3 regions of the Nocardiopsis rhodophaea genome follow, and region 1 is predicted to be linked to each of the others. Evidence: riboswitches for the same ligand, from Rfam matches in the RefSeq annotation. Region 1 holds a riboswitch; each other region holds the start of a gene.

The links. A riboswitch is a leader RNA that binds a small molecule or an ion and turns the genes downstream of it on or off. The one in region 1 is predicted to bind cobalamin.
Positions count from the first base shown of each region.
Region 2: linked by a shared signal. The riboswitch ahead of ABD259_RS00340 (ABC transporter substrate-binding protein) and the one ahead of ABD259_RS19425 (putative cobaltochelatase) in region 1 are both predicted to bind cobalamin.
Region 3: linked by a shared signal. The riboswitch ahead of metE (5-methyltetrahydropteroyltriglutamate--homocysteine S-methyltransferase) and the one ahead of ABD259_RS19425 (putative cobaltochelatase) in region 1 are both predicted to bind cobalamin.

Region 1 is NZ_BAAAPC010000018.1:72,250-82,665, forward strand. Features, by position in the region: gene cobM (precorrin-4 C(11)-methyltransferase) at 1-640, opposite strand, end outside; gene cobI (precorrin-2 C(20)-methyltransferase) at 637-1,494, opposite strand; gene ABD259_RS19400 (hypothetical protein) at 1,593-1,835, opposite strand; partial or broken gene ABD259_RS19405 (FAD-dependent oxidoreductase) at 1,837-2,247, shown strand; gene ABD259_RS19410 (cobyrinic acid a,c-diamide synthase CobB) at 2,788-4,215, shown strand; gene ABD259_RS19415 (GNAT family N-acetyltransferase) at 4,197-4,823, shown strand; gene cobO (cob(I)yrinic acid a,c-diamide adenosyltransferase) at 4,848-5,450, opposite strand; gene ABD259_RS19425 (putative cobaltochelatase) at 5,499-7,544, opposite strand; cobalamin riboswitch at 7,601-7,730, opposite strand; gene ABD259_RS19430 (LLM class F420-dependent oxidoreductase) at 7,911-8,930, shown strand; gene ABD259_RS19435 (zinc ribbon domain-containing protein) at 8,992-9,189, opposite strand; gene ABD259_RS19440 (hypothetical protein) at 9,119-9,382, opposite strand; partial or broken gene ABD259_RS19445 (amino acid permease) at 9,548-9,811, shown strand; gene ABD259_RS19450 (DUF6504 family protein) at 9,836-10,105, opposite strand; gene ABD259_RS19455 (serine/threonine-protein kinase) at 10,380-10,416, shown strand, end outside.
Region 2 is NZ_BAAAPC010000001.1:64,773-75,188, forward strand. Features, by position in the region: gene ABD259_RS25775 (Scr1 family TA system antitoxin-like transcriptional regulator) at 176-520, shown strand; gene ABD259_RS00325 (hypothetical protein) at 1,005-1,412, opposite strand; tRNA gene ABD259_RS00330 (tRNA-Lys) at 1,753-1,825, shown strand; gene ABD259_RS00335 (hypothetical protein) at 1,925-2,341, shown strand; cobalamin riboswitch at 2,348-2,549, shown strand; gene ABD259_RS00340 (ABC transporter substrate-binding protein) at 2,737-3,906, shown strand; gene ABD259_RS00345 (FecCD family ABC transporter permease) at 3,887-4,981, shown strand; gene ABD259_RS00350 (ABC transporter ATP-binding protein) at 4,974-5,729, shown strand; gene ABD259_RS00355 (TIM barrel protein) at 5,726-7,624, shown strand; gene ABD259_RS00360 (maleylpyruvate isomerase family mycothiol-dependent enzyme) at 7,852-8,610, shown strand; gene ABD259_RS00365 (glycoside hydrolase family 10-like protein) at 8,818-10,416, shown strand, end outside.
Region 3 is NZ_BAAAPC010000006.1:19,496-29,911, reverse strand. Features, by position in the region: gene ABD259_RS08145 (DUF6461 domain-containing protein) at 51-659, opposite strand; gene ABD259_RS08140 (polysaccharide deacetylase family protein) at 1,013-2,557, opposite strand; cobalamin riboswitch at 2,932-3,155, shown strand; gene metE (5-methyltetrahydropteroyltriglutamate--homocysteine S-methyltransferase) at 3,333-5,615, shown strand; gene ABD259_RS08130 (DUF3558 domain-containing protein) at 5,782-6,852, opposite strand; gene ABD259_RS08125 (hypothetical protein) at 7,428-7,580, shown strand; gene ABD259_RS08120 (coiled-coil domain-containing protein) at 7,642-8,661, opposite strand; gene ABD259_RS08115 (methionine ABC transporter ATP-binding protein) at 9,474-10,416, shown strand, end outside.

The DNA of each region.
Region 1 (10,416 bases):
CCGGGTAGCCGCCCTCCAGCAGCTCCTGCTGCAGCTGCCCGGAGCGGGCCGCCGAGAGGAACAGCGCCATGGTGGTGCCGTGGCGGGCGAACTCGCGGACCTCCTCGCCCTCCGGCATCGGCGTCTTTCCGCCGCCGAGCCGGGTGAGGATCACCGACTGGGCCACCTCGGGGATGGTGAGCTCCCGCTGGGCGATGGCCGCCGCCGCGCTGAAGCTGGACACGCCCGGGATGATCTCGACCTCCAAGCCCAGCTCGACGCACTGGTCGAGCTGCTCCTGCACCGCGCCCCACAGGGCGGGGTCGCCGGAGTGGATCCGCGCGACGTGGATGCCCTCGCGCACCGCGCGCTCGTAGAACGGCAGCACGCCCTCCATGGGCAGTTTCGCGGAGTCGACGATCTCGGCGTCCGCGCGGGCATGCTGCAGCACGTCCTCGTGCACGAGGCTGGCGGCCCAGATGACCACGTCCGCGTCCTCGATCGCGCGCGCCGCCCGAATCGTCAGCAGGTCAGCCGCGCCCGGGCCCGCCCCGACGAACGTGACCTTGCCGGTCCGTCGATCCGGCGCGCTCTGCTCCCCGGAGGCGACCACCGCCTCCTGCGTCCCGAGATCGGTCGCCGCCACGTGGGCCTCGTTCACAGTTTCCCTCCGCGCTCGCTCCGGTGTGCCGGGGCGATCAGTGTCGACAGGTACGGGATCTCTTCACCCTCCAGCTTCGCAGCCGGGGCGATCCGTTCGTCGTCCAGCCCCAACCGAGATCCGTACACGGCGTCTTCCAGGCGGCCGGTCGCGCGCAGCGCCGCCATCACCTCGGGGGCGAACCGGCCGAACTTGTAGGCCACCACCGTGGCATCCCCCGACAGCGCTTCCTGGAGCCGGTCCACACCGCTGGTCACCGGCAGCAGCGTCAGCGGCTCGGTACCCTCGGCCAACACGCTGCACGAGCGAGCGGCCAGGTCCTGCATGGCGGTGATGCCGGCGACCGTCTCGACCTCGACGTCGGGGTCCAGGTCGCGCACGGTCTGCGCGAGGTAGCTAAACGTCGAGTAGACGTTGGGGTCGCCGATGGTGGCGAAGGCGACCGTCCGATCCCCGCTCTCGAAGTGCCGCACCACCGCCCGCGCGGCCTCGTCCCACGCCCGCACGCGACGTTCACTGCGACCCCCGCGATCGTTGAGCGCGAAGACGACGCGCTCGATGGACCGATCGTCCACATGCTCGCGGACCGTGGCCTCCGCCCGCCCCGGTTCGTCCAGGGCCATGACCGGCACCAGAACGACATCGGCCTCGCGCATCCGCCGGACGGCCTTGACCGTCACCAGTTCCGGGTCTCCCGGCCCCACACCGACCCCGACGAGCCGCCGCCTGCTCGCGCTCATGCCACCGCGCTTTCCGTCGTGCTCCGACTTCGACTGCTTCTCCTGGCAGATGCCGCCGCACAGCGTATCGGGGAAGCACGGACGCGCCGGAGCGCGGGCCACCGCGAAGGCCAACGGGACCGTGCTGGTATCGACGGCGCGCTTTCGCAGTAGGTGCCCGTGATCACCACGGGGCCTGCGGCGGCTTGTGTGCTTTCTCGCGAGGAAGAGGCTCAGGGGCCGGCCAGTCCGTGCAGGAGCAGGTCGGTGAGCGTGTCGACGGCCTCGTCGCCGACGACCGGGTCAGGGGCGGTGAGTGCGGAGTAGCCGAGTGTCCACAGCATCGCCCCCATCGCAGCGGCGACGAGCCGGGGATCGCCCGGGAGCGCGTGGCCCCGGTCGCGCAGGTACTCCAGGTGATCGCGCAGGACCGCCGTCTCGGTGAGCAGGTCGGACCACATCGGAGCCCAGGTCACCGTGTATGAGACTCACCCCGATCCCGGAGGCGACATCGGCTCCTTCGTCAGCCTGGCCACTAACGGGCTGCGCTGCCTGGACGCGCTGGGCTGCCTGGAGCAGGTGCGCGAGGCCGGATTCGAGGTCGACCGCCAGCGGGTGTGGTCGGCCTCCGGCGCCCTCCTCGGCGACGTCCCGCGCGGGCGTCTGGACGACGACCCGATGCGCGGCGTTACGATCATGCGCGGGCACCTCGTTCACGCCCTGCGGACACAAGCGGTCCGCGACGGCGCCGCCATCACCACCGGCCGACGGCTGACCGATGCCACCGCGAGCGCTGACGGCGTGATCGCGCGCTTCGCCGACGGCTCCCGCGCGCACGCCGGCCTACTCGTGGGTGCGGACGGGATCTGGTCGACGGCCCGTGCGCTCCTCAACCCCCGGGCCCCGCGCCCCCACTACGCGGGCCTGTACACCGTCTCGGGGACCTCAGCAGGAGTCGAGACCGATCCGGGGGCCTTCAACATGGTCCTCGCCAAGGCCGGGGCGTTCCTCCACGTCCGCGCACCGGACGGCCAGGTGTGGTGGGCGGCCCAGGTCGCTTCGCCCGCGGATCGCACGGCTGCTCGAAACCGCCAGGGACAACCGCGACCTGAAGACAGCGGGCCCCGTCAGGCGGTGGGTCAAGGCCAGGGTCCTGAAGGTGTTCTTCCGCTACTTCTACGCGCGGGCCACCGCCTGGCTTTACATCTACGACCCGGATCCCTCCGGCGGCTCCATCCCCGCTCCGCGTTCGACCAGATGACCATCTGTTCCGCGCCATCGAATTCCGCGGGGGACGCTCTGTGCGCGCCGGATGGGGCGTTGGGCACCGCTCCTTGGTGGACGCAGGGCGCCGCTGTGCACATAACCTGGACGGTCGTCGACGAGTCAGGCAGGAAGAGGGATACGCGCATGCCGCAGATACCGCGGGTGGTGATCGCGGCTCCGGCGTCGGGGAGTGGGAAGACCACGGTCGCCACCGGCCTCATGGCGGCGTTTGCGGCGCGCGGGACGCGGGTGTCCGGGCACAAGGTGGGGCCCGACTACATCGATCCCGGGTATCACGCCCTGGCGACCGGACGTCCGCCGCGGAACCTGGATCCGGTGCTCTGTGGCGAGGAGCGGATCGTGCCTCTGTTCGAGCACGGGGCCGCCGGGGCGGATATCGCCGTCATCGAGGGCGTGATGGGCCTGTTCGACGGTGCGTCCGAGCCGCGGCACTTCCACGGCCCCGGGGACTTCGCCTCGACCGCGCATGTCGCCGGGCTGCTCGGAGCGCCCGTGGTGCTCGTCGTGGACGCCGCCCGCACCAGCCGTTCTATAGCCGCTCTGGTCCACGGGTTCTGCACCTTCGAGACGCGGGTGCGCGTGGGCGGGGTGATCCTGAACCGGGTCGGCTCCGACCGCCACGAGGAGCTGCTGCGGGACGCGCTGGAGGACGTGGGCGTTCCCGTCCTCGGCGCCATTCGGCGGCACACCGCCATCGAGACCCCCGCGCGGCACCTCGGACTCATCCCGGCCGCCGAGCGCGCTGACGCCGCGCGCGCGGCCGTGGACGGGCTCGGTTCCCTAGTGGCCGGCTCCTGCGACCTGGACGCGATCGTCGCGCTGGCGCGTGCCGCCGCCCCGCTCCCCGGCTCTCCGTGGGACCCCGACGCCGAGATGGCGGAGCGCCTGACGGCCGAGGGCATCCCGACGGCGAGCGCGGCGGGCTCAGCCGCGCCTTCCCCGCGGATAGCGGTCGCCGGCGGGCCCGCGTTCACCTTCTCCTACACCGAGCAGACGGAACTGCTGCGGGCCGGTGGAGCGGAGGTGGTCGCGTTCGACCCTCTGCACGACGAGAAGCTCCCCCCGGACACCCGCGGGCTCATCATCGGCGGAGGGTTCCCCGAGATGCACGCCGCCGAGCTCTCCGGAAACGCCGCGCTGCGGTCCGCCGTCGCCGACCTGGCAGGGCGCGGCGCGCCCGTAGCCGCCGAATGCGCCGGGCTGCTCTACCTCGCGCGCGAGCTGGACGGGGCGCCGATGTGCGGGGTCATCCCCGCCGAAGCGCGGATGACCGACCGCCTCACCCTCGGCTACCGCGCCGCCGTCGCCGTGCGCGACTCCGTGCTGGCTCCCGCCGGGACCCGCGTCCACGGGCACGAGTTCCACCGCACCCGGCTCACCCCCGCCCACGGCGCCGACCCCGCCTGGCAGTGGAAATCCAGTGGCGGCGAGGGATTCGCGGGTGCCACCCTGAACGCCTCGTACCTCCATGTGCACTGGGCGGGGGCACCGGACCTGGCCGCTCGGTTCCTCCGCTCCGTGCACGCGTTCGACGAGTTGGAAGGACCGGAATGCAGCGCGAACCGATGACCTCTCCCACGAAGATGATGCCGATCGTCATCCTGCAGACGGAACGGTTGACACTGCGTGCCTTCACCGAAGCCGACATCGACGATGTCTTCGCCGCGGTGAACGACCCCCTGATCCAGCGGTGGCTGCCGCTCCCCGAACCCGGAGTGCCCTACACGCGCGCCGAAGCCGAAGAGTGGTGCCGGACGGTGGCACCGGAGTCCCGCGTCACCGGCGACGGACAGAAGTGGGCCATCACCGAACGCGACAGCGGCCGCTTCTACGGCTCCATCGGCTTCACGCGGACCATATGGCCGGCCCAGACGACCGAGATCGGCTACTGGTTGGCCCCCTGGGCACGCGGCCGGGGCCTGGCGGCCGAGGCGACGGTCGCCGCCTGCCGCTGGGCCATCGGCCAGGGCTTCCAGCGCATCGTGCTGAAGGCCGCGACCGGCAACGCCGGCTCGCGCCGCGTCGCCGAGAAGGCCGGGTTCGTCTTCGAGGGCATCGAGCGCAACGCGATGCGGCTGCACGAGGGCCGCTCCGATCTGGCGCTCTACAGCCTGATCCCGTCCGACCTGGATGGGCAGGCCGAAGGGGACGCGGCCGACGGCGCCCTGTCCCACTGACCGCGGTCCCCGCTCCGCGGGGTGTCACCACTCGATGCCGCGCTGGCCCTTCTGGCCGACGTCCATCGGGTGCTTGACCTTCGTCATCTCGGTGACGAGGTCGGCCGCGTCCAGCAACCGCGGGTCGGCGCCGCGGCCGGTGATGATGACGTGCTGGTTCCCGGGCCTGTTCCGCAGGGTCTCCACGACGTCGTCGACGTCCACCCATCCCCACTTCATCGGGTAGGTGAACTCGTCGAGCACGTAGAGCCGGTAGGTCTCGGCGGTCAGGTCGCGCTTGATCTGGTTCCAGCCCTCGGCCGCGTCGGCGGCGTGGTCCTGCTCGGTGCCGGGGCGCTGGATCCAGGACCAGCCCTCGCCCATCTTGTTCCAGGTGACCCTGCCGCCCTCGGACGTGTCGCCCAGGACGCGCAACGCCTTCTCCTCGCCGATCCGCCACTTCGCGGACTTCACGAACTGGAACACCCCGATGTCCCAGCCCTGCGCCCACCCGCGGGTAGCCAGGCCGAAGGCGGCAGTGGACTTGCCCTTTCCCGCGCCGGTGTGCACGATCAGCAGCGGCCGGTTGCGCCGCTGCCGGGTGGTGAGTCCGTCGTCGGGGACGTAGGAGGGTTTGCCCTGCGGCATCTGTTGGGTCCTTGTCTGTCGCGGTGATCGTCTGTCGGTGGCGCGGCGCTACGCCGCCCGGTGCCGGGTGTGCCGGACCAGTCCGCTCAGCGCGTCGGCCCCCAGTTCCTCCAGCCGGACCGCGGTCCCGCCCATGGCGGCGGCCAGCCGCCCGGCCAGCCCCAGGCGCACCGCGCCCGACTCGCAGTCGACGACGACGCTCTGCACGCCCTGGGACCCGATCCACGCCCCGGCGCGCAGGGCGTCGTCGAGGCCGCCCTGCGTGGCGCGGCCGTCGGTGACGACGACCAGCAGGGGGCGGCGCCGCGGGTCGCGCAGGCGCTCGACGCGCAGCACGTAGGCCGAGCGCAGCAGCCCCGCCGCCAGGGGCGTGCGCCCGCCGGTCCGCAGCTCGCGCAGGCGGCGCGCGCCCGCCTCGACCGACGAGGTGGGCGGCAGGTCGAGTTCGGCGCCCCGGCCGCGGAAGGTGACCAGCCCGACCTTGTCGCGCCGCTGGTAGGCGTCGAGCAGGAGGCTGAGCACCGCTCCCTTGACGGCCCGCATGCGCTGCCGGGCGGCCATCGAGCCGCTGGCGTCCACACAGAACAGCACGAGGTTGCCTTCGCGCCCCTCGCGGACGGCCTCCCGCAGGTCCGAGCTTTGCAGCCGGAGCCCGGGACCGGTGCGGCCCCGGGCCCGCTGGTGGGGGGCCGCCGCGCGCAGCGTCTCGGTCAGGTGCAGCGTCCCGACGCGTTCCCGCGGAGGGCGGGCCCCCGATGTCCTGCCATACGGTGTTTCGGCGCGGGAGCGGCGGCCGGGGGTCCCCTGTCCGATCCCGGAGACGCTCAGCAGCCGGGGCCGGTAGGGCTCCCCCGCCTCACTCGTGGTGTCGCCCGTCTGCTGCCCCGGCCCCGCACCGGAGGTCTCCTGCTGTTCTTCCTGCTGGTGGCCGGTGTCAGACGACGGCGGGGGCGACGTCGTGGCGTCGTCGGGGGCCGCGGACTCCGGGCTCTCCTGCGGGCTGCTGTCCGACCCGGCGCTGTCGTCGGGACCCCCCGGCTCCTCCGGGGCGTCCTCAGGGCCTTTTGGGTCGTCATCACCCGCCTGGTCCAGCGCCTCCTGCAGCCGGTCCTCGTCGAGGTCGGGGGCGTCGAAGGGGTCGCGGCGGCGCCGGTGCGGCAGGGCGAGCCGGGCGGCGTCGCGCACGTCGTCGGAGGTCACCTCGGTGTGGTCCCGCCAGGCGGCGAGCGCCATGGCCGCGCGGGCCGTGACGATGTCCGCGCGCAGGCCGTCCACCTCGAAGGCCGCGCACACGGCCGTCACCTGACGCAGGGCGGCGTCGGTGAGGACGACCCCGGGCAGCCGTTTGCGGGCCGCGCGGATGTGGTCGGCGAGTTCGGCGTCCTCCCGCGCGTAGCCGGCGGCGAAGGCCTCGGGGGCGGTCTCGAAGGCGAGGCGGCGGCGGACCACCTCGGCGCGTTCGGTCGGCTCCCGCGTGGCCGCGACCTCGACCGTGAGGCCGAACCGGTCCAGCAGCTGCGGGCGCAGCTCGCCCTCCTCCGGGTTCATCGTGCCGACCAGCAGGAACCGGGCGGCGTGCGCGACCGAGACGCCTTCGCGCTCGACGTGCGACCTGCCCATTGCCGCCGCGTCCAGCAGAAGGTCCACGAGGTGGTCGTGGAGCAGGTTGACCTCGTCGACGTAGAGCACGCCGCGGTGGGCCGCGGCGAGCAGTCCCGGCTCGAAGGCCTTGACGCCCTCCGTGAGCGCCCGTTCGATGTCGAGCGAGCCCACCAGGCGGTCCTCGCTCGCGCCGACCGGCAGCTCCACGAGGCGGGCGGAGCGCTCGGCGGGGACGGCGTCCTCCGGGTGCGGTCCGTCGGGGCAGCGGGGGTCGGGGTCAGCGGGATCGCAGGCGAAGCGGCAGCCGTCGACGACGTCGAGGTCGGGCAGGAGCGTCGCGAGGGCGCGCACGACGGTCGATTTCGCGGTGCCCTTCTCGCCTCGGACCAGGACACCGCCGACCGCCGGGGACACGGCGTTGATCAGCAGCGCCAGTTTCAGGTCGTCCATGCCGACGACCGCGCTGAAGGGGTAGCGAGCGGAAGCGCTCACGCGGGTCAGTCCTTCCTCGGGAGTCCACGCCCATAGGGGTCGGTCCTGGTGCCGAGCAGTGTCCTGGCTCCCAGATCGCCGCGTCCCCGCCGCCTTCCCACCGGTCGTGTCCGGCAGTGGCGTTGGTCGCGGGTCCGCTCCCTGGTCACAGTGGCGGGACCGCCCCGGATTCACACCGGGTTCCTGCGTGCGGCGGCAAACCCGCGCGGGGGCGCACCGCCGACGTCGGCACCGCCCACCAGAATGGCACACGCGGGTTGAGTGCCGTCCCGGAGCCGGGCTTCCGGGCGCCCCTATCCAGAAACTGAAACCGGTTCTACCATGCGCCCCAGACGCCGAATTCCTCCAGCGACCGACGGAGCACGCGTGACCACAGACCTGAAACTGGGAATCGCGGTGGGGTACTGGGGCGCCGCCTCCGATGACGCCACCGCGACGGTGCGGGCCGCCGAAGCCCTCGGATATGACTCGGTGTGGACCGCCGAAGCCTACGGATCCGACGCGTTCACCCCGCTGACCTGGTACGGCGCCCGGACCGAACGGATCGGGCTGGGGACCGGGATCGTGCAGCTCTCCGCGCGCACCCCGGTCGCCACCGCCATGCACGCGCTGACCCTTGACCACCTCTCCGGCGGACGCCTGCGGCTCGGGATCGGGGTGTCCGGCCCGCAGGTGGTCGAGGGCTGGTACGGGCAGCCGTTCCCCCGCCCGCTGGAGCGGACCCGGGAATACCTGGACATCATGCGCCAGGTCTGGCACCGCGAGGCGCCGGTCACCTCCGACGGGCCGCACTACCCGCTGCCCTACCCCGGCGGCACCAGGCTGGGCAAGCCCCTCAAACCCATCACCCACCCCCTGCGCCCGGACATCCCCGTCTACCTGGGCGCCGAGGGACCGAAGAACGTCGCCCTGGCCGCCGAGATCGCCGATGGCTGGACGCCCCTCTTCTACCACCCGGAGATCAGCCCCCGCGTGTACGCCGACGCGCTCGCCGACGCGCCGGACGGCTTCGACATCGCCTGCACGGTCACCGTGCTCCCGCATGAGGACACCGCCGAAGCGCTGCGCACCGCCAAGATGCCCCTCGCCTTCTACATCGGCGGCATGGGCGCCCAGGAGGAGAACTTCCATCTCAACGTGTTCGTGCGGATGGGGTTCGCCGAAGCCGCGTACAAGGTGCAGGAGCTGTTCTTGGCCGGGCGCCGCGAGGAGGCCATCGACGCCGTCCCCGACGAGCTGGCCGACGGCCTCTCCCTGGTCGGCCCGCTGCCGCGCATCGCCGAGCGCCTCCAGGCGTGGCGCGACAGCCCCGTCACCACCCTCCTCGTCGCCGGGGTGCGCGACGAACCCGGCCTGCGTGCCCTGCGCGACATGGTGCTCGGTTGACTGCTCCCCCGCCTGAAGGCGGGGGATTCCCGCCTTCATAGCCTAGGTGGGGATCCATGGCTCAGGCAGCCAGGTCAGGCAGCGCCTGACCTGGTCTCACACCCTCAACACCATCCGGGTTCCAACCTGCCCGGATCAGCATGACCCGCGCGGAGTTCTTGTCCCTCGGGGACACCACACCGCACGCGCTACACGCGTAGGTTCGCTCGGAAAGCAGAAGTGCGTGCTTGGCTCTCGCTCCGCACCATGCGCAATCCATCGTGGTGTGCGCGGGATGAAGTGGTGTGCGCGGGATGCACCAGGCGCACATCGCGCCCGTGCTTGCGGCCCATCTCCACCAGGGCCTTCTTGGTCGCGCTGATCGCGGCGTCCGCCGCTTTGCGCGCCATGGTCGACGTGGCCAGGAACCTGGGCCGGAAATCCTCTACCGCCACCCGGTCGTGGTCGCGCACTACGGCCTTGGCCCACGTGCGGCCGGTGTCGGTGCGCTGCCGCGCGACCTTCTTTTGCAGTCTGGCCGATTGCCGTTGGGCTTTTCGGTATCCCCTGGTCTGGGATTTCCCCCGGGGTTGGCGGCGCCGCGCCATCATCCGCTGATACCGGGCAAGCTTCGCCGCCGCGCCCCAGCCGGTCGCGCCATCGGGGCGGCGGCGCTCGTCCTCAGCGCCGGGCTGGCCGTGCTCTACCTGCCCGGTATGCCGGCGGCGCTGGTCTGGCCGTACGAGTGGGCGATCGTCGGGGCGTGGTGGCTGGCGGGCGCGGTCTTCCTGTGGCGGCTCCCCCGCGTCAGTCCCGGCGCCGATGCCGAGGAGCGGCTCATCGCCGCTGTGGCGCGCGACCGGCGCCACCAGGGTTCCGCGGGTTCGGACACCGGCGGCTGAGCGGGCTCTTGGCGTCGGCGCGGGTCAATCCCAGACCCGCGCCAGCAGCCACTGGCCGCTGTCGGAGTCGTGCCGGAGCTCATAGACGCCCGGACCGCGACCGGATCCCGCCTCCACGCGCCAGAACGTGCGCCGGGGCAGCCGATCGCGCGCCCCGGCCGCCCAGTCGGTACGCAGGGTGACCCAGTGGTCGATGATCCGCCGCACCGTGTAGATCCGCCGTTCCCAGGTGAAGCGCTGCGGCCGCCCCTCCCGCTCGACCACCGTGATGGGCACACCGTAGACACGTGCCACCGGGCCACTCCCCTCATCGCGTGCGCGCCCGCACCGGCGGCGCGCGAATGCCGTCGGCCCGCGGGGAAGAGCAGGCACTCATTCGAACTGGTGTTCTAATCCTATCGAGGTCGGCTACTGACCGGAACCGCGGAGGGCGCGATGCGTGTCTAAAATCTGCGACACCCCCGTCACAGCGGAGGTCGCCCCGGCGACCGCACTCGCGCGACGCCCGCATCGCGTCGGTACGCTATGAGTCGCGAACCCCCGTGAGCCATAAAGGAAAACCACAACTGTGACGTCGAACGAGCACGAGCGCGCCAAACCCCTCC
Region 2 (10,416 bases), on a different contig from region 1:
GACATTGCTTCCTCCTCGTTTCCTCCCCGATCCCCATGCTCCGGGCCGGCGGCCACTTCAGGGATCGCACGTGCAGGACGCACGAGAACGCTAACCGCCGGCCTTGGGGAATACCCCCCTCACCTGCCAGCGGCCCTGTTTGTTGAAGTCGGCGCATGCAGCACACCCACCTACCATGCGATCGCCCCGATGGCCGTCGGCGACGCGGCTTAACTGGGCGATCGTCACCGAAAGTGTGATTCGCAACCTGGAGGACGACCCTGAGATCCTGCTGCCCCAGGTAGACCGCCTGCTAGCACTCATGGATGCAGGGAGAATCCGTCTCCAGGTCATCCCTGTTACAGTCCGCTTCCGTGATCATCCTGGTTTGGATGGTCCCTTTATCATCCTGTCGCTACCAGATGGCAGGGGCCGCCTATATCGAGGGATCTGGCTCAGGCTCCTTAATCACAAATGCGAAATCCGTGGAGAACCTGTCTCTCAAATTCGGAATCCTGCAAAGCGTGGCATTCACCCCTGAGTAGACGGCAGAGTTTTTGAAGAAAGTTCGAGTACAAGTCGATGGGCGCCCGTGATCCTTTTTCGTGCGCCCAGCAGAACAGTAGCCATCACCGTGACGTAGCGGAGTTCTTGCCGTTCGGAAGCTCGTCGTCGCTTGCCGGTGGAAGGCCCGTCCGGGTAGCTGCCAGGAGACCTATCGGCAGGCTGGCGGCGTCGGAGGGAAACGTCCAGCGTCGAAGACCCTGTAAAGGGAGGAACGACGAGACGATCCGCAGCATCACGCTTCGGTGTCCACATGCGTCTCACGGTGCCCATCGTTCCTGCCACCAATCCCCGAGCCAGTGGCGCTCCGCGCCCTCGGGCCCGAGCCGCCGTCGCCCCGCCGCCTCAGTCGCCCGCCAGGCCCCGTCTCTCAGCCCCGTTCAGTAGGAGTATGCGGGATCAGGGCAGCGGCCTTCTCCGCAGCGGCCCGAGCGGCGTCGAGCAGGACACTGGTGTAGGTATCAGCGGTGAGCTTGATCGTGGAGTGCCTCAGCAGCTCCTGTACCAGCCTCATGTCCACGTCCCCCGGCCAGGTGCAGGGCGGCCGCACCGTGGCGCAGGCCACGGAAGTTCACCGGAGGAAGATCAGCGGCGTCTGTGATCTCGAGGAACGCGCCGCTGATTTGGGCATGGTGATACCGTTCGCCGCTGTCCCGGGTGAACACGTACCCGGTTTCCTTCCAGGCGGGTCCGGCCGCCAGCCGCCGGGCGTTCTGCTGGCTGCGGCGGGCACGCAGCACCGCCACCGCGTCTTCGGTCAGTGCGATGGTGCGGTCACTGGAGTCGATCTTCGTGGGCTTCGCTTCCGTGGCCCACCCCATCTGGATGAACTGATGGGCGATGTTCGCCGTGGCGGCCTTGAGGTCCACATGGTCAGCACATCGCGCTTCTGTCTACACGTTCGTCCCAGTGGCCGTCGGCCCAGGTCTTGTCCACGGTCAACGTTGTCCTAACTGGTGATCACCTACGGCATCCTGGCGCAGCTTGAGTGGCTGTTGGGTCCGCTGGTTGATACCGCGCCGGGCCTAGCGTCGGTGTGCTCCCGGTGTGCTCGGCAGTTCTGGAACGGGGCCGGACGGGGCGGGAGTTGATGGCATCCGACCGGCTGCACGCCTCCGCACACGCCCCTGGGTTCCGCATCCGGGTGGAAAACCCGTTAGTCTTAGCACGCATGGTGTGGCACCGTACCCACGACGGAAGCACGCATCGGGGCCCTTAGCTCAATTGGCAGAGCAGCGGACTTTTAATCCGCGGGTTCAGGGTTCGATCCCCTGGGGGCCCACAGCTTCAGCCCCAGGTCGCTAGCCCCCCGTCAACGGCCTGGGGTTTCTTCGTGTATGCGGCCCCGTCACGGCCCCGGTCCGGGGCACGCGTCTCAGCCGTGTCCGTGCGGGCCGAAGCGCTCACGGACCGCAACCGCCGACGCGGGACGGCCGCGACCGACGAGCGGGCGCCCGGCACCCGCGGCGAGGACGGCGACGAAGGCCGCAAAGTCCGGTCTCAGCGTACGGCGAAGAACGTGGCCGAACGGACGCCAGGACCGGTGCAGCCAGCTGGCGCCGTCAACGGCCGAGCCGCCCTCGTTCGCGCGGACCGCAACTGGAAGGCCCAGACCAACTCGGAATTCGCCGGCACCGCCCGCGTGGTGGGGGTGGCAGTGCACTACGACGATGAGCGGCAGGGGGCGACGCCGGTCCCGCCAGCGCGCCAGGCGGCCAACAGATCGGCGCTCGTGACCCGCGGGTTCGGCGTCCACACGGAGCGTCGTCCGCCAATCCCTCCGCGGCAGGGGAAGTGAGGTCTGATCTTCCAGTTCGGGAGGGGTTTGGTTAGCCTTGATCCGTCGGCCGACCGCGACGGGATCCAGGAAGCCGGTGTGAATCCGGCACGGTCCCGCCACTGTGACCGGGGAGGGAACCCCACGTGCGACCACGGCTGATGGGCCGGAAGGTCGGGGGGAGCGATGATCCGGGAGTCAGGAGACTGGCCTGTCGCGGACACGATCCACGGGGCGCGGACCCCAGGAGGCGTGCATGGGAGCTGTCGTGCTTGCGGCAGGCCCGTTCGGGTGTGGCGTGTGGTGCTCATGGTCCAATCGACCGCCTTCTGGTCGATCGGTCGTGCTGAGGGCGCTCCGCTGTCCCGGGTGCAGGTTCTTCTGTGGCCTGCGTCCAGGACACGAGAGGAACCCGGATGCTCCATCGCGCCGCTCCGCCGAGCATCGTCCCCCACGGGCGAACCCGTGTTGCCGACCCCCCAACCCCGGACGTCCCGCGCCGCACACTGCTGGGCGGGGCGCTCGCCGCTGCCGCGCTGCCGCTGCTCGCCACCGGGTGTGGTCGGGCCGGGCCCGAAGGCAAAGAGGGAAGCCGCACGGTCACCGACCTCGCGGGAGATAAGGTCACGCTCTCCGGGCCAGTGCGCCGGGTGGTGACGATTCCGCTGCCCGCCGCCTCCATGGTGGTGGCGGTGAACGGCGGGCCGGAGGTGCTGGTCGGCATGAACGCCGCCTCGCGCACCGCCATCGAGGACAGCTACCTCGGCGAGGTCTACCCCGAGCTGCTCGACGTCTCCACCGACGTGGCGGGAGCCGAGTTCGCGCCGAACGTTGAGAGTGTTTTGGCCCTGGAGCCGGATGCGGTGATCCAGTGGGGCGACCGCGGCGCCGACCTCGTCGATCCGCTGCGCGACACCGGCCTCCCCGTCGCCCAGCTCACCTACGGCACACAGGAGGACCTGGAAGGCGCCATCACCCTCTACGGCGAGCTGCTCGACAAGCAGGACCGGGCCGAGACGATGGTCGGTCGGATGCACGAGCGGTTGGAACGCTTGCGGGCCGAGCTTCCCGCATCCGACGACGACCGGCCGTCCGTCCTGTATCTGCGGGGAGCCGAGGACAGCTTGGAGGTCGGCGCCGGAGCCTCCTACAACCACTTCGTCATCGACCTCGCCGGAGGCCGCAACCCCGCCGCCGGTCTCGACAACGAGCGGGCCACGATCGACGTCGAACAGCTCCTGGAGTGGGACCCGGACATCATCCTCATCGGCAACTTCGGCCCGGCCACGCCGAAGACCATGTACGACGACCCCAAACTGGCGGGCCTGAGCGCCGTGCGCGACCGCCGCGTCTACAAGGTGCCCCTGGGCGGCTACCGGTGGGACCCACCCAGCCAGGAATCCCCCCTCATGTGGCGGTGGGTTGCCGGTCTGGTGCACGAGACCGGGGCACCAGGCCTGCGTAAGGACGTCGTCGAGACCTACGGGTTCCTCTACGGCGGCGAGCCCTCCGACGCCCAGCTGGACACCATCCTCAACGTCGTGCCCAACTCGGCCTCCCGCGGTTATGACGCGTTCGGCAGCTGAGGCGGTGGTCGACGCCGCAGACCAGGCCGACGCGCTCCACGACGCCGAAACGGCGGCCGCTCCCCGACATCGCGGGACGGTGCTGGGACTGGTGGCCGTCGTCCTGGTCGTCGGCGTCCTGGCCCTCGGCTTCGGCCGCTACTCCGTCAGCGCCGATCACGTCCTCCAGATCCTCCTCGGCCAGTTCCTCCCGATCGACCGCACCTGGTCGGACACCGAGGCCGCCGCCGTGCTCAACGTGCGTCTGCCCCGGGTCCTGCTGAGCATGCTCGTCGGCGCGGGCCTCGCCGTGTGCGGCGCGGTCCTCCAGGCCGTCTTCGGCAACCCGATCGTCAGCCCGCAGATCCTCGGCGTCTCCTCGGGCGCGTCGTTCGGCGGCGCTCTCGCGATCGTGCTCGGGCTGGGCTCGGCCGCGCTCGTCCTGGGCGCGTTCACGTTCGGGCTGGCCGCGCTCGTCGCCGTCTTCGTGGTCAGCAGGGCCCGGGGGCCGGCCCCGCCCCTGACGATCGTGCTCTCCGGCATCGTGGTCGGGGCGTTCTTCTCCGCCCTGGTGTCGCTGCTCACTTACCTCGCCGACCCCTACACCGACCTGCCGTCCATCGTGTTCTGGCTGCTCGGCAGCCTCGCAACCGCCAGCTACGCCAAGGTCGCCGTGGTGGGTGTCCCGGCCGTTGCGGGCGGGGCGCTGTTCCTGGCGCTGCGCTGGCGCATCAACGTGCTCTCCCTGGGAGACGAGGACGCCACGATCCTCGGCCTGCGGCCGGGACGGCTGCGCTGGCTGCTGCTCGCGGCCGTGGCGGCCGTCGTGGCCGGAGCGGTCGCGGTCAGCGGGGTCATCGGCTGGGTGGGACTGGTCGTTCCGCACCTCGCCCGGCTGCTGGTGGGGTCCGACCATCGGGCCGTCATCCCTGTGTCCGTCCTGCTCGGCGCGGCCTACCTCACCGTTATCGACACCGTGACGCGCAACCTCGGTGTCGCCGAGATCCCGCTCGGCGTGCTGACCGCGCTCATCGGCGCCCCCGTTTTCCTGGTTCTCCTGCACAGCAGCCGCCGAAGGATGTGGGCCCATGCTTGACCTCGACGGATTGGGGTTCGCCTACGAACTGCCCCATTGGCTGTTCCGCGACGTCTCGCGCCGCGTCACCGAGGGCGAGGTGCTAACCGTGCTTGGTCCGAACGGCCGCGGCAAGACCACACTGCTCCGCTGTCTCGTCGGGCTCGCACACCCCACCGAGGGGACGGTGCGGGCCGGCGGCGACATCGGCTTCGTCCCCCAACAGCACCACTCCACCTTCGCCTACCGGGCGCTGGACATGGTGCTCATGGGCCGCACCCGACACCTCGCACCGCTCGCGTCCCCCGGCCGACGCGACCGACGCCTTGCGCTGGCCGCGATGGAGCGTGTCGGCATCGGGCATTTGGCCGATCGCGACTACCCCACGCTCAGCGGTGGCGAGCGCCAGCTCGTACTGCTCGCCCGCGCCATCGTGGGCGAAGGCCGGGTTCTAGTGCTGGATGAGCCCGCATCCGCGCTCGACCTGCGCAACCAGGGCCGCGTGCTGCACCTGCTGCGCGGCCTGGCCGATGAGGGGCGGGCGGTCGTCATGACCACCCACCACCCGGACCACGCCCTGGAGGTCGCCGATACCGCGATGCTCATGTTCGGCGGCAGTGACGTGCGGGTCGGCTCCGCCTCCCGGCTGCTGACCGAGGACACCGTCGGCGACCTCTACGGCGTCCGCGCCCACAGCCTCGTCCTTGACGCAGGAGACGTCTCCCGTCGCGTGCTCGTCACCCGGTTCGACCAGGAGGTCCACCCGTGACCGCTCCCGCCCCCGCGCCCACGCTCGCCTGCACCATCCGGCCGTGGGCGCAATTCCCGCTCGACCGCGCGCTGCGCGGCATCCGGACCGCCGGGTACACCGCGGTCGCCCTCCCGGTACACGGCGTCCCCGCCGTGATCACCCCCGACACCCCGCCCGAGCGTGCCGCGCGCGTGGGATCCGAGATCGCCGAGCACGGACTCGATCTCATCCTGCTCAGCCACGCCGCCGACCTGGACCGCGGCGATGCGGTGGCCCTCCGCTCGCTGCGCCGTCAGATCGACCACTGCACCCGGCTGGGGGTGCGGCTCCTGGTCGACATGGGGTGCCCCGAGCCCGCGAACAACGCGCGCTACGTGCGGCTGATGGTGGCCGCCGCCCCGTACGCCGCCGCTCACGGCGTCACGATCGCGGTCAAGCCGCACGGCGGGCTGACCCGCACCGCCGCCGACACCCTCGCGCTCATCGAGCGCGTCGGGCACCCGGCCTTCAAAGCGTGCTGGGACCCGGGCAACGTCCTGCACTACGGGGGTGGATCCCCCACGGAGGGCCTGGCCGAACTCGCCCCGCATGTCGTCGCCGTCGGGGCCCGCGACCATCCGGTGCGCCGCGGCAACCGAAACGGATCCGCCAATGGCGGGATGCCGCCGGCGATCACGCCGGGCGACGGCAGGGTCGACTTCGTCGCGCTCTACCGAACCCTGCACGAGCACGGCCACTTCACCGGTCCGAGCGCGGTGGAGAGCGTGACCAAGCTCGGCACCGTCGAGCAGCTCGACTCCGAGGCGGAGCGGGCCCGCGCCAACCTGATCGATGCCCTCGCGGGACGGGGACCCACCCGCTTCCGCCCGCAGAGCGCGACCGCCTCGCGGGTGCGCCGCTCCTGCTCGCTGGTGGCGCGTGCGGCCGCGGAGGATCCGATCGGCACCGCGCGGTACTTCGACCGCTTCCTCATGCTCGAACTGCCGCCACCCTGGCCGGAGGGAATGGGCACACCGGTGTGGGAGACGCCCCGCGTACCCGCGCCCCTGCGAACCGCACTGCGAGCGGCCACGCGCGGGACCGAGGAACGCGGGCTGACCATGAAGACTTTCGCCGCGGCGCCCGACCCGCGGTACTCAACGCCAGGGTCGATGCGGGTACTCCGCTTCGACCGGGAGCCGGGCCCCGCCGCGGGACTATCCCGGATGGAGCACCACGTTCCCGTGGAACGTGCCGCAGAGTTCATCGAGGCGCTCTTCTCCGACGACGCGGCCGCCCTCGCCCCCTTCTCCCCCTACCGAGCGACGGGTGACCACCGCGACCTGGTCGTATGCACCCACGCGTCCGTTGATGGCTGCTGCGGCACCTACGGCTACCCCCTCTACCGGGCATTGCGCGACGCGCACGGCAGCACCGGAGACCTACGGGTCTGGCGGGTCAGCAGCTTCGGCGGGCACCGGTTCGCCCCCACCCTCGTCGACTTCCCCGAAGGCCGCGTCTGGGGCAACCTCACTCCGGAGCGCATGGGACAGCTGGTGCACCGCACGGGCGACCCCACCGACCTGCTGGACCTCTACCGCGGCTGGGGCTGCCTGAAGCACCCCTGGGAACAGGCCGTCGAGCGGGAGTTGCTGCGGACCCTTGGCTGGGAGTGGATCGGCCAGCGGTTGGAGCTGGAGTCCGCGCTCGGGTCGACTGGCCGTGACTCGCACGACCCCGGGGTCGTGCGAGTCACGGCACACGATCCCGGTTCCGGGTCCGCCCAGCGCTTCGACGCGGCGGTCGAGCACATCGGACCGCAACCTGTGCTGATGGGATGCGACGGCACCCCGGGCGAAGTCCAGCGCTACGCCGTCGCGCTCACGGCCCGACCCCTGGGAACAGCCGGGCCGCTGCCGTCGAGGGAGCGGTGACGTCGACTTCCACTGTCCGGGACGCTGGCCGCCGCAGGCCAATCACGGGTACGGACGCGCACTCGCTGGTGCTGCGACCGCAAACGATCGACGGGCTCGCGCTGGGGGCTCGTGCCGGTCAGCCACACCGCCGCCCGTCTCGCCCCTTGCGTTGGAGCACACGCCAACGCCTACTGTCCGTTCGGGGAAGAGTGATGCTGGGCGTCAGAGGAAGGTACGTCGTTCTCGTGGAAACCGCCGACTTCATCGAAACACTGCGTCGGGACGGCGAGTTGCTGGCCGATTTCGCGGTACTCGCCGGATGGGGCACCGCCGTGCCGACCTGCCCCGGATGGCAGGTACGCGACCTCGTCGCGCACACCGGAAGCGTGCACCGTTGGGCCGCCGGGTACCTCGCCGGGAGGACACAGCGCACGCCCATCGAATCGTGCGCTCCAAAGGACGACCACGCCCTCGCGGCCTGGTTCCGAGACGGGCACCGGGAACTGGTGGAGGGGCTCACCGCTGCCCCTGCCGATCTGGAGTGCTGGACGTTCCTTCCCGCGCCGACGCCGCTCGCCTTCTGGGCACGGCGCCAGGCGCACGAAACCGCGGTACACCGGGTCGACGCCGAGAGGGCGCTGGGCGCCGAACACCGCGAGTTCACCCCCGAGTTCGCGCGGGACGGGATCGACGAACTCCTGGCGGGATTCCACGTCCGCTCCCGGAGCCAGGTTCGCACGGAACAACCACGCACCCTGCTGGTACGGGCGACCGATGGTGTCCCGGACACAGAGCAGCCGAGCGCGTGGCTGCTCCGCCTCTCCCAGGAGGCACCGTGCGTGGAGCGGCTAGCCGATCCGAGCGGTGCCCCAGCCGACTGCACTGTCCGCGGCCCGTCCGCCGCGCTGTACCTCGCGCTGTGGAACCGGGGACGCTACGAAGACCTGGACGTCACAGGAGACGCCTCCCTCGTCGAGCTGTGGCGACGCGCATCGGCGGTGTGAGCACACCGATCCCCTGCTCCACCGCGGTGTCGAGCAGTGTGGTCGTGCGGTCCGACTCCTCCAATCCGACCCCCGGGCGTCCAGTCAACGAAAAACACCCGCGATTCCACCACGGAATCTCAATTGCGCCCTTTTAGAATTGAGGTGCGCATCACATCGCTCTGTCCGACTTCCACGAACGCACGGGTTCGGAAGGGACCAACGTCGATGGACGATCACCGGGAACCGGGAGCAGCGTCGAACCAAAACCAGAGCTGGAATCAGGACAAGGACCACGACCGCACCTCCCGCCCGATCCCCCACCCACCGCAGGACCCCGCACTGCTCTCCCGCCGCTCGACACTGCGCGCGGCGGGCGGCGCGCTGACCGCGCTCGTCACCGCACCACTGCTCGCCTCCGCCCTGCCCCCGCGCGACGCTCTGGCGACACAGGGCGGCGTGCCGAGCGACGACCCCGACGACTACGACGGCTACGACGCCCCCTGTCCTGAGCCCGACCCCGACGCGCCAACCAAGCGGCAGATGCGCGCGGTGTGGATCGCCTCCGTCGTGAACATCGACTGGCCCAGCTCCCAGGGCCTCGACATCGCGGCCCAGCAGGCCGAGCTGACCCGGCTGTACGACGAAGCGGTCAGCCACGGCCTCAACGCGGTCTTCGTCCAGATCCGACCGACGGCCGACGCCTTCTGGCCTTCTCCCTACGAGCCGTGGTCGGAGTGGCTGACCGGGCGGCAGGGCGGGGACCCCGGCTACGATCCGCTGCAATTCGCCATCGCCGAGGCGCACCGGCGGAACCTGGAGTTCCACGGCTGGTTCAACCCGTACCGGGTCTCCATGCACGACGAGATCAAGCGCCTGGTGGAAAGCCACCCGGCCCGGCAGCACCCCGAATGGATCTTCGAGTACGGCAAGCGCTTCTACTACAACCCGGGTATCCCGGAGGTCCGCGAATTCGTACAGGACGCGATGATGCACGCCGTCGAGCACTACGACATGGACGGCGTGCACTTCGACGACTACTTCTACCCCTATCCGGTGGCCAACCGGGAGCTGCCGGACGCGGAGACCTACGCCCGCTACGGGAACCGCTTCGACGACATCGGGGACTGGCGCCGACACAACGTCGACATGCTGGTGAAGGAGATGAGCGAGCGGATCAAGGAGACCAAGCCGCACGTGCGGTTCGGGATCAGCCCGTTCGGGATCTGGCGCAACGCGTCGAGTGATCCGGACGGCTCCGACACCAGCGGCTTCGAGTCCTACGACGGCATCTACGCCGACTCGCGCAAGTGGGTGCGCGAAGGCTGGCTCGACTACATCAACCCGCAGGTGTACTGGGAGATCGGGCTGAAAGTCGCCGACTACGCCAAGCTCGTGCCGTGGTGGGCGGGTGTGGTCGAGGGGACCGATACGCACCTGTACATCGGGCAGGCCGCCTACAAGGTGGGCAACGAGGGGGCCTGGGAGGACATGCGCGAGCTGAGCCGACACCTCGCGTTCAACCGGGACTACCCGCGGGTGAACGGGGACGTGTACTTCAGCGCGATTCGCATGCGGACGACCGCGGCTGAGGCCATGCAGATCGTCGCCGAGGAGCACTACGCGTATCCCGCGCTGATACCGGTCAGCGAAGGGCTCGGCGGCAGCGCGCCGCCGGCGCCGGTGATCGTCCTCGCCCGGCGCACGGAGGGCGGGGCGAAGCTGACCATTCGGCGGCGGCACCGCAGCGATCCGACGTACTACGCGGTGTACCGGTTCGCCGGGGAGCCCGAGTACGCCGAGCCGCCGGTGTGCGACATGGAGGAT
Region 3 (10,416 bases), on a different contig from region 1:
GAGATCCGGGCGGGGCGCCGATGTCGTTGCCGTGGTGGTGCGGGGGTGCCTCAAGTCCTGGCGAGCGCGGCGGGGGCGTCGAGCTCCGCACCCAGCAGCGGACCGTCCAGGTGCTCAGGGCGGAGCCGGACTCCGGTGACGCGCTCGGCCAGGGCCAGCAGCGCCGCGCCCGGGTCGGGCAGATCGGCCTCGTCGGTTAGCCCCAGGGCCCGCATCTGGTCCTCTAGCGCGTCGGGGCGGGTGCCGCGGCGAACGCTGGGGTTGGCGGCGTCAAAGAAGGTCTGCAGCACGCCGTCGACGACCCAGCGGAATTCGAAGCGCTGGTCCATGAGGACACGCACCGACACCAGCTCGGTCTCGGCCGACAGCTGGCGGTAACACTCCGGGCGGGTGACGCGGCAGCCGGTGGGCTCCACGACGACGGTCCACCCGTGGACGGAGAGCGCGTGCACCGTGAGTGGCGGAACGCCCTCGGCGCTCAGCCCTGCCTCGACGGCCTCGGCGATCGGTAGGCAGCGCAGGCGCCGCTCGGCCACGCCGAGGCGTCCCAGCGCCTCGGCCTTGGTCAGTCCCCGGACATAGGAGAGGCAGTACGCCTCGGCCAAATCCGGCTGCGTCTCTCGCAGCCAGGCGTAGTCACCTGGACACGCGACGGCCATCGGCCTTTCCCTTCGTTCTCATGGGCCTTTGTGTGCGGGGGTTCCGCCCGGAAAGGGAAGTGCGCCCACTAGACCTCTTCCCTCGAAAAGATCGGTTAAGCGGGCCACTTCAGGACACCGGTATGGGATTGGGGGTAGGCGATGCTGGGTATTGACCCACGCCTCAATCGCGAGCCTCGCCCATCGCCGTCACAGTGCGACAGTGCCGCTACGACATCGTCGTGGCAGCGTCCACGGCGTCCCACATTACGCCTGGGTAGGGGGTGCCTGGTACGGGGGACACCCTTTTCTTGTATGACGCGGCGCGCACCGCTTTCTCGCGGGGCGCGCCGGTCCCTCCAAGAGCGCCGCGGTCAGTCCTTGGAGTCGGACGCGTCCGAGGCGGGCGACGCGTTGCCCTTGCCGTCCTTGTCGCCCTTGCCGTCCTTGTCTTCCTTGGAGTCCGCGCCGTCCTTCTTCTTCTCCGGGTGGCCGTTGAAGTAGGACTTGCCCGGCTCGGTGTCACCGAGTAGCTGGGACACCGTGACCATCGTGTACCCCTTCTCGTCCAGCTGCTTGAGGATGGAGGGGACGGCGTCGATGGTCGTGCCGTGGATGTCGTGCATCAGGATGATCGCCCCGGGCTGGGCGCCCTGCACCGCGCGCTTGGCCACGATGGAGGAGTTGCGGTCCTTCCAGTCGTTGGTGTCGACGCTCCAGATGATCTCCGCGAGCCCCTCCTCCTTGGAGATCTTGGAGACCGCGTCGTTGGTGGCGCCGTACGGCGGGCGCATGAGTTCGAGGCTGTACCCGGTCTCGCGCCGGACCAGGTCGTTGACCGTGTCGAGCTCTGCGCGGACCCGGACCTCGGCCTGCCGGGTCAGGTCGGGGTGGTGCACGGTGTGGTTGGCCAGCTCGTGCCCCTCGGCGTATTCGCGGCGCACCGTGGCGGCGTGCTCCCGCACAGGCTCGCCGGTGAGGAAGAAGGTGGCCTTGGCGTCGTACTCGGCGAGGGTGTCGAGGAGCTCCGGCGTGCGGTCGCCCGGGCCGTCGTCGAAGGTCAGGGCGATGCACTTGGACGCCGGGTCCGAGCAGTCGACGCTGTCGTCGCGCACCGGCATCATCCCGGGGACCTCGGCGCTGGCGCCGTCCTTCGGGGGCGTCGCCGGCTTCTCGATCCGGTAGTCCGGGGTGACGACGACGGCGGCGGCCTGGGCCTTCTTGCCGAAGTCGGAGAGGAGCGGGTCGACGTCCTCCTTCGGGATGACGGCGGAGATCCGGCCCGACTTCACCGGGGCCACCTGGCCCTCGTCGAACTCCACGACGAGGTCGCCGTCGGGGTTGAAGCCCATCGAGTCGTAGGAGCGGAGGATCGGGTAGAGCTGCGAGGTGTCCGCGGCGTCCTCGTCCTTGAGCGCCTTCTTCACCAGACCGTCGAGGGTTTCCAGCTCCTTCTGCCCGGCCAGCAGCTCGGTGGAGTAGGCGGTGGTCCCCTGCGTCGTGTCGTACCAGTAGGTCGCGTAGGAGGTGCGCTCGCCCTCGTCGTCCTTCTCGTCCTGGGTGAGCCGGACCGCCACGACGTCGTCGCCCGCGACGCTCAGGTTCCAGCCGATCTTGATGTCCTCGGCCTTGGCGTTGGCGCCGAGGAAGTCGTCGCGCTCCTGGTCGGTGATCTCGCCCAGCCGCTTCGTCAGGGGGTCGGCGTTGGGGATCTTCGGGTACGCCAGCTCCGCCGTGGTGCCGGACTCCTCGGTCTCCTTCGTCTCCTCGGTCACGTCTGGGACGTTGTCGAGGTCAACGACGGTGAGCTCGTCGGTCTTGCCGGTCGCCTTGGCCCGCTCGGGCTTCTCCGACTTGTGCTCGGCGTCCGGGGAGGAACAGGCGGCGAGCGACAGGGCGGCAACGAGCGCGATCGCGATCGGGGCAGAGGCTCGCGGAAGGCGGGGGGTGCGCCGACCTGCCGGGGTCGATGCGGGCGAGTTGGGTGTGGTGAACGGCACGTGGGATTCGCCGGGCGCTGTCTGCAAGGGAACGAACGTCTTTCGCAATTGGTGGGGAGTTTTTTAGACCCGTAATCTCGGTTGCTCAAGGGTCCGGATCGCCGTTGCCAGGGGGTGTTCAGCAGGTGTAACCGGGCCCACCGGACGAGCTTAGAACGGTCAGGGGCCTGCCCGCTGACGTAGTGGGCAATAAGAGCGTCAACACCCGCTGTCCGAAACGCAAAAGCGCAGGAACGGGGACGTTTCGGGCACATGAGGGCATGCCGCATCTCACGTCTCGCAAGCGGGTCCCTATACTGGCAGCCGCGGTCGGTACACGCACGGCAGCCGCCGCGCGTGTCGAAAGAGGGAACCCGGTGCGACTCCGGGACTGCCCCGCAGCGGTGAGTGGGAACGAGAGCCGTCAACAGCACTGGGCACGATCCGCCTGGGAAGCGACGGCCGGTAGGCCCGCGTGTCGGCAACTCCGGCACGCACGCCCACGAGTCCGAATACCTGCCCTCCGCCCGTGGACGCCCACGCGTCCGCGGTTGGTCCACGTGCCCCGAGGGAGGGCCGCGGGCGACGGGCGCTTCGTCGCGCACGCGCTCATGGGTTGCTCCCCAACGGCACGGCCGGACCGTCAACGGCTGTTCGACGAGGGAGAGAAGAAGCCAATGAGAACCCGAACCTCGCTTCGAGGCGGTGGTGTCCGATGACGACGACCGTGCACGGATACCCCCGCATCGGCCCCAACCGCGAACTCAAGCGGGCGAGCGAGGCCTACTGGGCGGGCCGCATCCCCGCCTCCGAACTGGACGCCGTCGCCGCCCGACTGCGCCGCGGCGTCTGGGAGACCCTGCGCGACGCGGGGGTGGCGGAGATCCCGTCCAACACGTTCTCCTACTACGACCACATGCTCGACACCGCGGTCCTGTTCGACCTGGTGCCGGAGCGCTTCCGCACCCCGGCCTTCGCCGGGGAGGACCGCGAGTCCGAGCTGCGTCGCTACTTCGCGATGGCCCGGGGCGCCGACGACATCGCGCCCCTGGAGATGACCAAGTGGTTCGACACGAACTACCACTACCTGGTCCCCGAACTGTCCCCCGACCAGCGGCCGCGCCTGGCCGCCTCAACCAAGCCCTTCTCGGAGTTCACCCAGGCCAAGGGGCTGGGCATGATGACGCGGCCGGTCCTCGTCGGCCCGCTCACCTTCCTGATGCTGGCCAAGCCCGCCGCGGACGCCCCCCAGGGCTGGCGTCCACTGGACCTCCTCGACGACCTCCTCGGACGCTACGCCGAGCTGCTGGAGCTTCTGGCCGCCGCCGGCGCGGGACAGGTGCAGCTGGACGAGCCGATCCTGGCGACCGACGACGGGCGCGCCGAACTCGTCGCGCTGGAGCGCGCCTACGGTCGGCTCGGTGAGCTCACCAACCGCCCCGAGATCCTCGTCTCCACCTATTTCGGGTCAATCGGCACCGAAGCGCTGGAAGTCCTCAAGCGCACCCCCGTGGAGCGGATCGGCCTGGACCTGGTGGCCGGGCCGGAGTCGGTCGACGAGATCGCCGCCGTCTCGGGCCTGGGCGACACCACCCTGGTCGCGGGCGTCGTCGACGGCCGCAACGTGTGGCGGGCGGACCTGGCCAAGGCGCTGTCCACCCTGGGCTCGCTACTGGGCCTGGCCCGCGACATCGTCGTCAGCACCTCCTGCTCCCTGCTGCACGTGCCCATCGACCTGGACGCCGAGACCGAGCTCGACCCGGTGATCCGCGAGCGGCTGGCCTTCGCCCGGCAGAAGCTCGACGAGGTCGTGCTGCTGGGCCGGGCGCTGTCGGCCGGGGACGAGGGCATCACGGCGGAGCTGGAGCGGGCGCGCGCCACCGCCCCCGACGGTGCGGCGTTCGTCAACTCCCGCGTGCGCGCGCGGCTGGACGCGCTGGGCGACGATGTGGCCCGCAACGGGCACGAACAGCGCGGTGCGGCCCGGACCGACGACCCGCCGCTGCAGACCACCACCATCGGTTCGTTCCCGCAGACCGCCGACGTGCGCAAGGCGCGCGCCGACCACCGCGCCGGGCGGATCGACGACGCGGAGTACACGCGGCGGATGCGCGCCGAGATCGACCGCGTCATCGCCCTGCAGGAGGACATCGGCCTGGACGTCCTCGTGCACGGCGAGCCCGAGCGCAACGACATGGTGCAGTACTTCGCCGAGCGCCTGGACGGCTTCGTCACCACCCAGAAGGGGTGGGTGCAGTCCTACGGGTCGCGGTGCGTGCGACCGCCGATCCTGTACGGCGATGTCTCGCGGCCCGAGCCGATGACCGTGGAGTGGATCACCTACGCCCAGTCGCGCACCTCCAAGCCCGTCAAGGGCATGCTCACCGGCCCGGTCACCATGCTGGCCTGGTCGTTCGTGCGTGACGACCAGCCGCTGGGCGACACCGCCCGCCAGGTGGCGCTCGCGCTGCGCGACGAGGTCTTCGACCTGGAGCGGGCGGGGATCCGGCACATCCAGGTCGACGAGGCCGCCCTGCGGGAGCTGCTGCCGCTGCGCGCGGAGCGGCACGCCGACTACCTCGCCTGGGCCATCGGCTCGTTCCGGCTGGCAACCTCCGGCGTGGCCGACACCACCCGGATCCACACGCACATGTGCTACTCGGAGTTCGGCCGGATCGTCGGCGCCATCGAACAGCTGGACGCCGACGTCACCAGCGTCGAGGCGGCCCGCTCCCACATGGAGCTGGTCGACGACCTGGCCGTCGCAGGGTACAAGCGGGGCATCGGCCCGGGTGTCTACGACATCCACTCGCCCCGCGTGCCCACGGTCGACGAGATCGAGGCGGCGCTGCGCGACGCCCTGCGGGCGGTCGATCCGGAGCGCCTGTGGGTCAACCCCGACTGCGGGCTGAAGACCCGCGGCTACGCGGAGGTCGAACCGGCCCTGCGCAACATGGTCGAGGCGGCCCGCCGCGTGCGTGCCGACCTGGCCGACTGATCCGGCCGGTCGTCTCGGCCGCCTGAGCCACCGTCCGGTGTCCGCGGCACCGGGCGGCGCGTGGACCGGGCCGGAGCGCGGCGAAACGGGGGTGTGCGGGCCTGAAAAGCCCGCACACCCCCGCTGTCGTCTCCGTTGCGTCCGCGCGCTTTGCGCGCTCGGCCCTTTAGGAGCCGATGGGGGTCAGTGACGCCTTGCCCAGGTCGAGCATCATGTCCTCCACGTCGGAGAACTCCAGCGGGGCCGGAACGCTCTCGTCGGCGTTGAGACCAGGCGACATCGAGAGCTTCACCTCGGTGGTGATGTTCCCCTCGCGGACCAGCAGCGTGGCCACCGAATAGTTGGACCGCGTGATCTTCTCCGTGGAGAAGATCAGCTTGGCCTCCTCACCGAGCTTGACGTCCTCTTCCTCGTGGACCTCGCGCTCCATGTAGTCGTTGCTCTCATCGGTGGCGTATTTGACGGCCGACGCGAAGTCGTCCTTGGCGCCCTCGACGGAGTCGGACCCGGCGAAGGGGGTCCGGTACTCCAGGGAGAACGTGCCCCAGCTGTCGCCTTCGCCCTCGACGCGCCAGCGGCACGCGGAGCGGTTGTCGCTGAGGTTCTTGCTGCTGTCGGAGATCGCGTACTCGCTCAGCTTGTCCTCGGTGTAGGTCTGGCACGCGTCCTCGGGCAGCTTGTAGGGCGGCTCACCTTTGGCCTTGGGCTCCGGCTCGTCGTCCGCCTCCTCCTTGGGCTGGTCGTCCGACCGCGCCTGGCCGTCGGGCTGCGGGGCCGCGGACGGACTGCTGTCGCTGGGCTTCAATATCACGATGACCACCGCGATCACCAGGAGCAGGATGACCGCGCCACCGCCGATGACGATCCACATCCCGGCGCTGCTCCGCTTTGGCGGTGGAGGCGGCGGGTAGCCGCCGGGGCCGCCGGGCATGCCTGGACCGCCGTAGGGCGGCTGGGGACCCTGGGGGCCGGCGTACATCGGCTGTTCCGGCGGCTGCTGGAACTGCGGCCCCCCGTGCTGCGGGCCGCCGTAGCCGTAGCCGGGCTGTCCTCCGGTGTTCTGGCCGCCGTAGGGAGCCTGGTGGGGGCCGCTCGGGTACTGCTGACCGGGGTGGGGGCCACCGTGCTCGGGCCCGGGCTGGCCGTAGGCGCCGCCGTAGGGCGGCTGTCCTCCGGAGCCGCCTTCGCCATCCTGGGGGAATTGCGGAGGCTGTGGGTAGGGTCCGTTGTCGCTCATGACTCCCCTCGCGCCAACTGCGTGTGTGAACTGTTTGTCCGACGCGCGTCGGCGCGTTGTCGGTTCCATCTGGAATGGCCTGATACGGGTGGATCCGCTCGCTGTGATCCGCGCGAGATGCGCACACCACGGTGTTGGGATGTGACCATCCGTGACCGCGGTTCGACCCCGGGCGGAAGCGATCGCTCCGCTGCGTACCCCGCGCACCCGGCGAGGTGCCGGATGTGCGTCAGGGGGCAGGACTCGGCATTTTAACTTCCGCGATCGGCCATGGTTCCGGTGTCGCGGGAAACGTCGTGGATCGTCACCGTTTTGTGGCGGGAATTGGGGGTGAAAAACGGCGCATGTCGTTTTCGCGCGCTGCCGCACGGACCAAAGGTTCGGACCCTGAGGTTCAGGTTGGCGGTCACACCGAGAAAACGGGACGAATCCGGCGGGATCGTTGCCGGATCGAGATCATATGCCGGGTGAGGTCGGCCGTCCGCCGCCTGCGCCCCCTCGCCGGGGGATACGGTGGGGGTTCGCGGTATCCCTCGATGTCCGCCGACGGCGGACCAGTGATGTGAAGGGCAACAGTGTCTTCGTCGTCCTCCCCGCAACGTCCCGACCACCGTCCCCGGCACGGCTTCCTCGCCTGGGCCGTGTTCATCCTCGCCGTCGGATCGATGCTGGCCCTCATCGGCGGCTGTATGACGGTCCTGTACGCCCCACTCTTCACCGGGGGCTGAGGCCGACGGCCGCACGCCCTCGCGGGCGGGTCTCGGCCGCGCCCGCGAGGCGAGGGTCGGGTCACATCATCGAAATGTGCACGTGGTCGAAGTGGTTCTCGGTGATGCTGCCCCGGTCGGCCATGTCCCGCCAGCCCTCCCCGCTGCGGCGCACGTCCCAGATCTTCTGCCGGTAGATGATGTACATGACGCCGAGCCGCTCCGCGTTGTCCTGGGCGAACTCGGCGATGTCGTAGCCGCGGTCGATCTGCTCCTGTGAGGGCATCTCTCCCTCGTCGTTCACCATGAAGTCGCAGGCCCGGCCCTTGGGGTGCTCGCCAACGACGAAGCCCCCGTCCGGGCGGTAGCAGCCCACGCCGCCCTGCTCCTTCCCCTCCCCGAACTTCTCGATGATGATCTCCTTCATCTGCCGGGTGCGAGGGGTGAGGTTGTCCGGCGGGCCCATCTCCTGGGCGGGGTGCTTGGCGATGAGCTCCTGCACCTTCTCGCGGCGGCCCTCCAGCTCGTCGAGGTCCTCCTTGACCTTGGCGACCTTCTTCTCGGCGTTCTTCTGGGCCTTCTTGTCGCGGTCGATGGCCCGCCTCAAGCGGTCGATCTTGTCGCGTTGGCTGCTGGACAGGTGTCCGACCAGTGAGGCCTGGTCGATGACCTCCTGGGGGTCGTCCTCGACGAACAGGGAGAAGGCGGGGTCGATGCCGCCGCGCGTGTAGCTGGCCACGGCCAACTTGCGGACCTGGTCCTGGGCCGCGTCGACCTTCTCCTGGGTCTTCTTCGCTCGCTTCTCGGCCTTCTCGGCCTCCTCCATGACCCCCTCCATGTCGACGAGGTGGCCGCCGTACTCGTCGCCCAGCGCTTCAGCGCGCTCCTGCAGAGAGCTCAGGCTTTCCTGGGGCGCCACCGCGCCGTTGGCGGTGCTCGCCGTGAGCGGGGCCAGGCCGAGCGTGGCGGCCAGGGCCACCGCGGGCAGGGCGAGGCGGAGGCGACGCCGCGCCGTTGGAGACAGGAGGGTGGTGCCGACGTGTGGGTCGGCCGCCCAGAAGTCGGCGAAGTCGTCCGGTCCGGATGATCGGTCGGGCTCCACGTGGATCGCTCCTCGCTTCTCAGCCGACGTCCGAGGGAGGAGGCTCCTCCCTCGCGGAACGCGTCGGCTCTCGCATGGGGCCGGGACCGGGGCCGCGGTCCGCTCAGGGGCCGGTTTCCGGCGGCGAGTGTCGCTCCTCCTCGACCGCGCGGTCCGGCGTGACGCCCCAGGCACATTAAGGGAGTTCTGCCTGTTTGCCAATCGATTGATCGTGCTTGGGACGCTGTTTGAGTGTAAGCAAGGCCGAGACGGGTGTGGAGGACGTTCGTCGACTCCAGTGGCGGAACCCCCTGGGAACAGGGGGCTTCGGCTACAGAATCCGACAACTGTGGCGAATGTTACCCGCGATCCGGGCGAAACGGCCTATTTCACACCGCTCCGGTATGGTTTCGTAGAGGGCGTGAACACACTCGATCGTGGCAACGTGACCTCCCGCGCCTCCACGCGCGGCGGACGTCGGCGCTGCTCCATGCGGCACCTCTCGGGCGACGGCCGCTGTCGAATGTGTCGCTAGGCCTTTATCTCCCACCCGCACGCGTCCGCGCGCGCTTGCGCCGCTGTCCGGACCCGCAGGCGGACCGGCGGTCGCCGACCCTCCACTCGCAGCGGTACCGCCGACCGCCCCGGCGGACGCGCCGCCACGCCCGCGAACGCGCCGTACTCCCTAGGCTTTGACATGGGCATACGCCGCCCCGATCGGTTCGGCGTGCCCGCTGTCGGGCTCCCCGGCCGTGCCCGGCCACCGCCGGACGCCGCCGGACACCCCCAGGGAATTCTCCACCCGACCCACGAGGAAACCAGTGATAGAAGCTGTGGGCCTGCGCAAGGTCTACCGGTTGAAGGACCGCGAGGTACTCGCGCTCGACGACGTCGATCTCAACGTCCGCCAAGGCGAGATCTACGGCGTAGTGGGCCAGAGCGGCGCCGGCAAGAGCACCCTGCTCCGCTGCGTCAACCTCCTGGAACGCCCCACCCGCGGAACGGTGCGCGTCGACGGTGAGGACCTCACGGCGATGCGCCGCCCGGCCCAGCTGCGCGCGGCGCGGCGCCGCATCGGCATGGTGCACCAGCATTTCGCCCTTCTGTCCTCGCGCACCGTCGCGGGCAACGTCGCCTTCCCCCTGGAGGTCGCCGGTGTCGCGTCGTCGCGGCGCAAGCGCCGCGTCATGGAGCTCCTGGACCTCGTCGGACTGGCCGACCGGGCCCGCGCCTACCCCGCGCAGCTGTCCGGCGGGCAGAAGCAGCGTGTCGGCATCGCCCGAGCCCTCGCCTCCGACCCCAAGGTCCTGCTCAGCGACGAGGCCACCTCCGCCCTGGACCCCGCGACCACCGAGTCCATCCTGGAGCTGCTCCGCGACCTCAACCGCGAGCTTGGCCTGACCATCCTGCTCATCACCCACGAGATGGACGTGATCAAGCGGATCTGCGACTCCGCGGCCATCATGGAGGCCGGCGCCGTCCACGAGGCTGGGCGCGTGCTCGACCTCATCGGGACCCCGGGATCGCTGCTGGCCCGCTCGCTGTTCCCGCTACCGCCCACCGACGCCCCTGACGCGGTCGCCATCACCTACCCGCGCTCCTACGACGAGCCGCTGATGTCGGAGCTGACCCGCAAGTTCGACGTCGACGTCAACGTCCTGGGCGGCGCTGTGGAGACGGTCTCCGGCCAGTCCGTGGGACGGCTCAACGTGCAGGTCCGCGGCCTCAACCGGGACGCGGCCCTGGACTACCTGGACGGCAAGGGGCTCCTGGTGG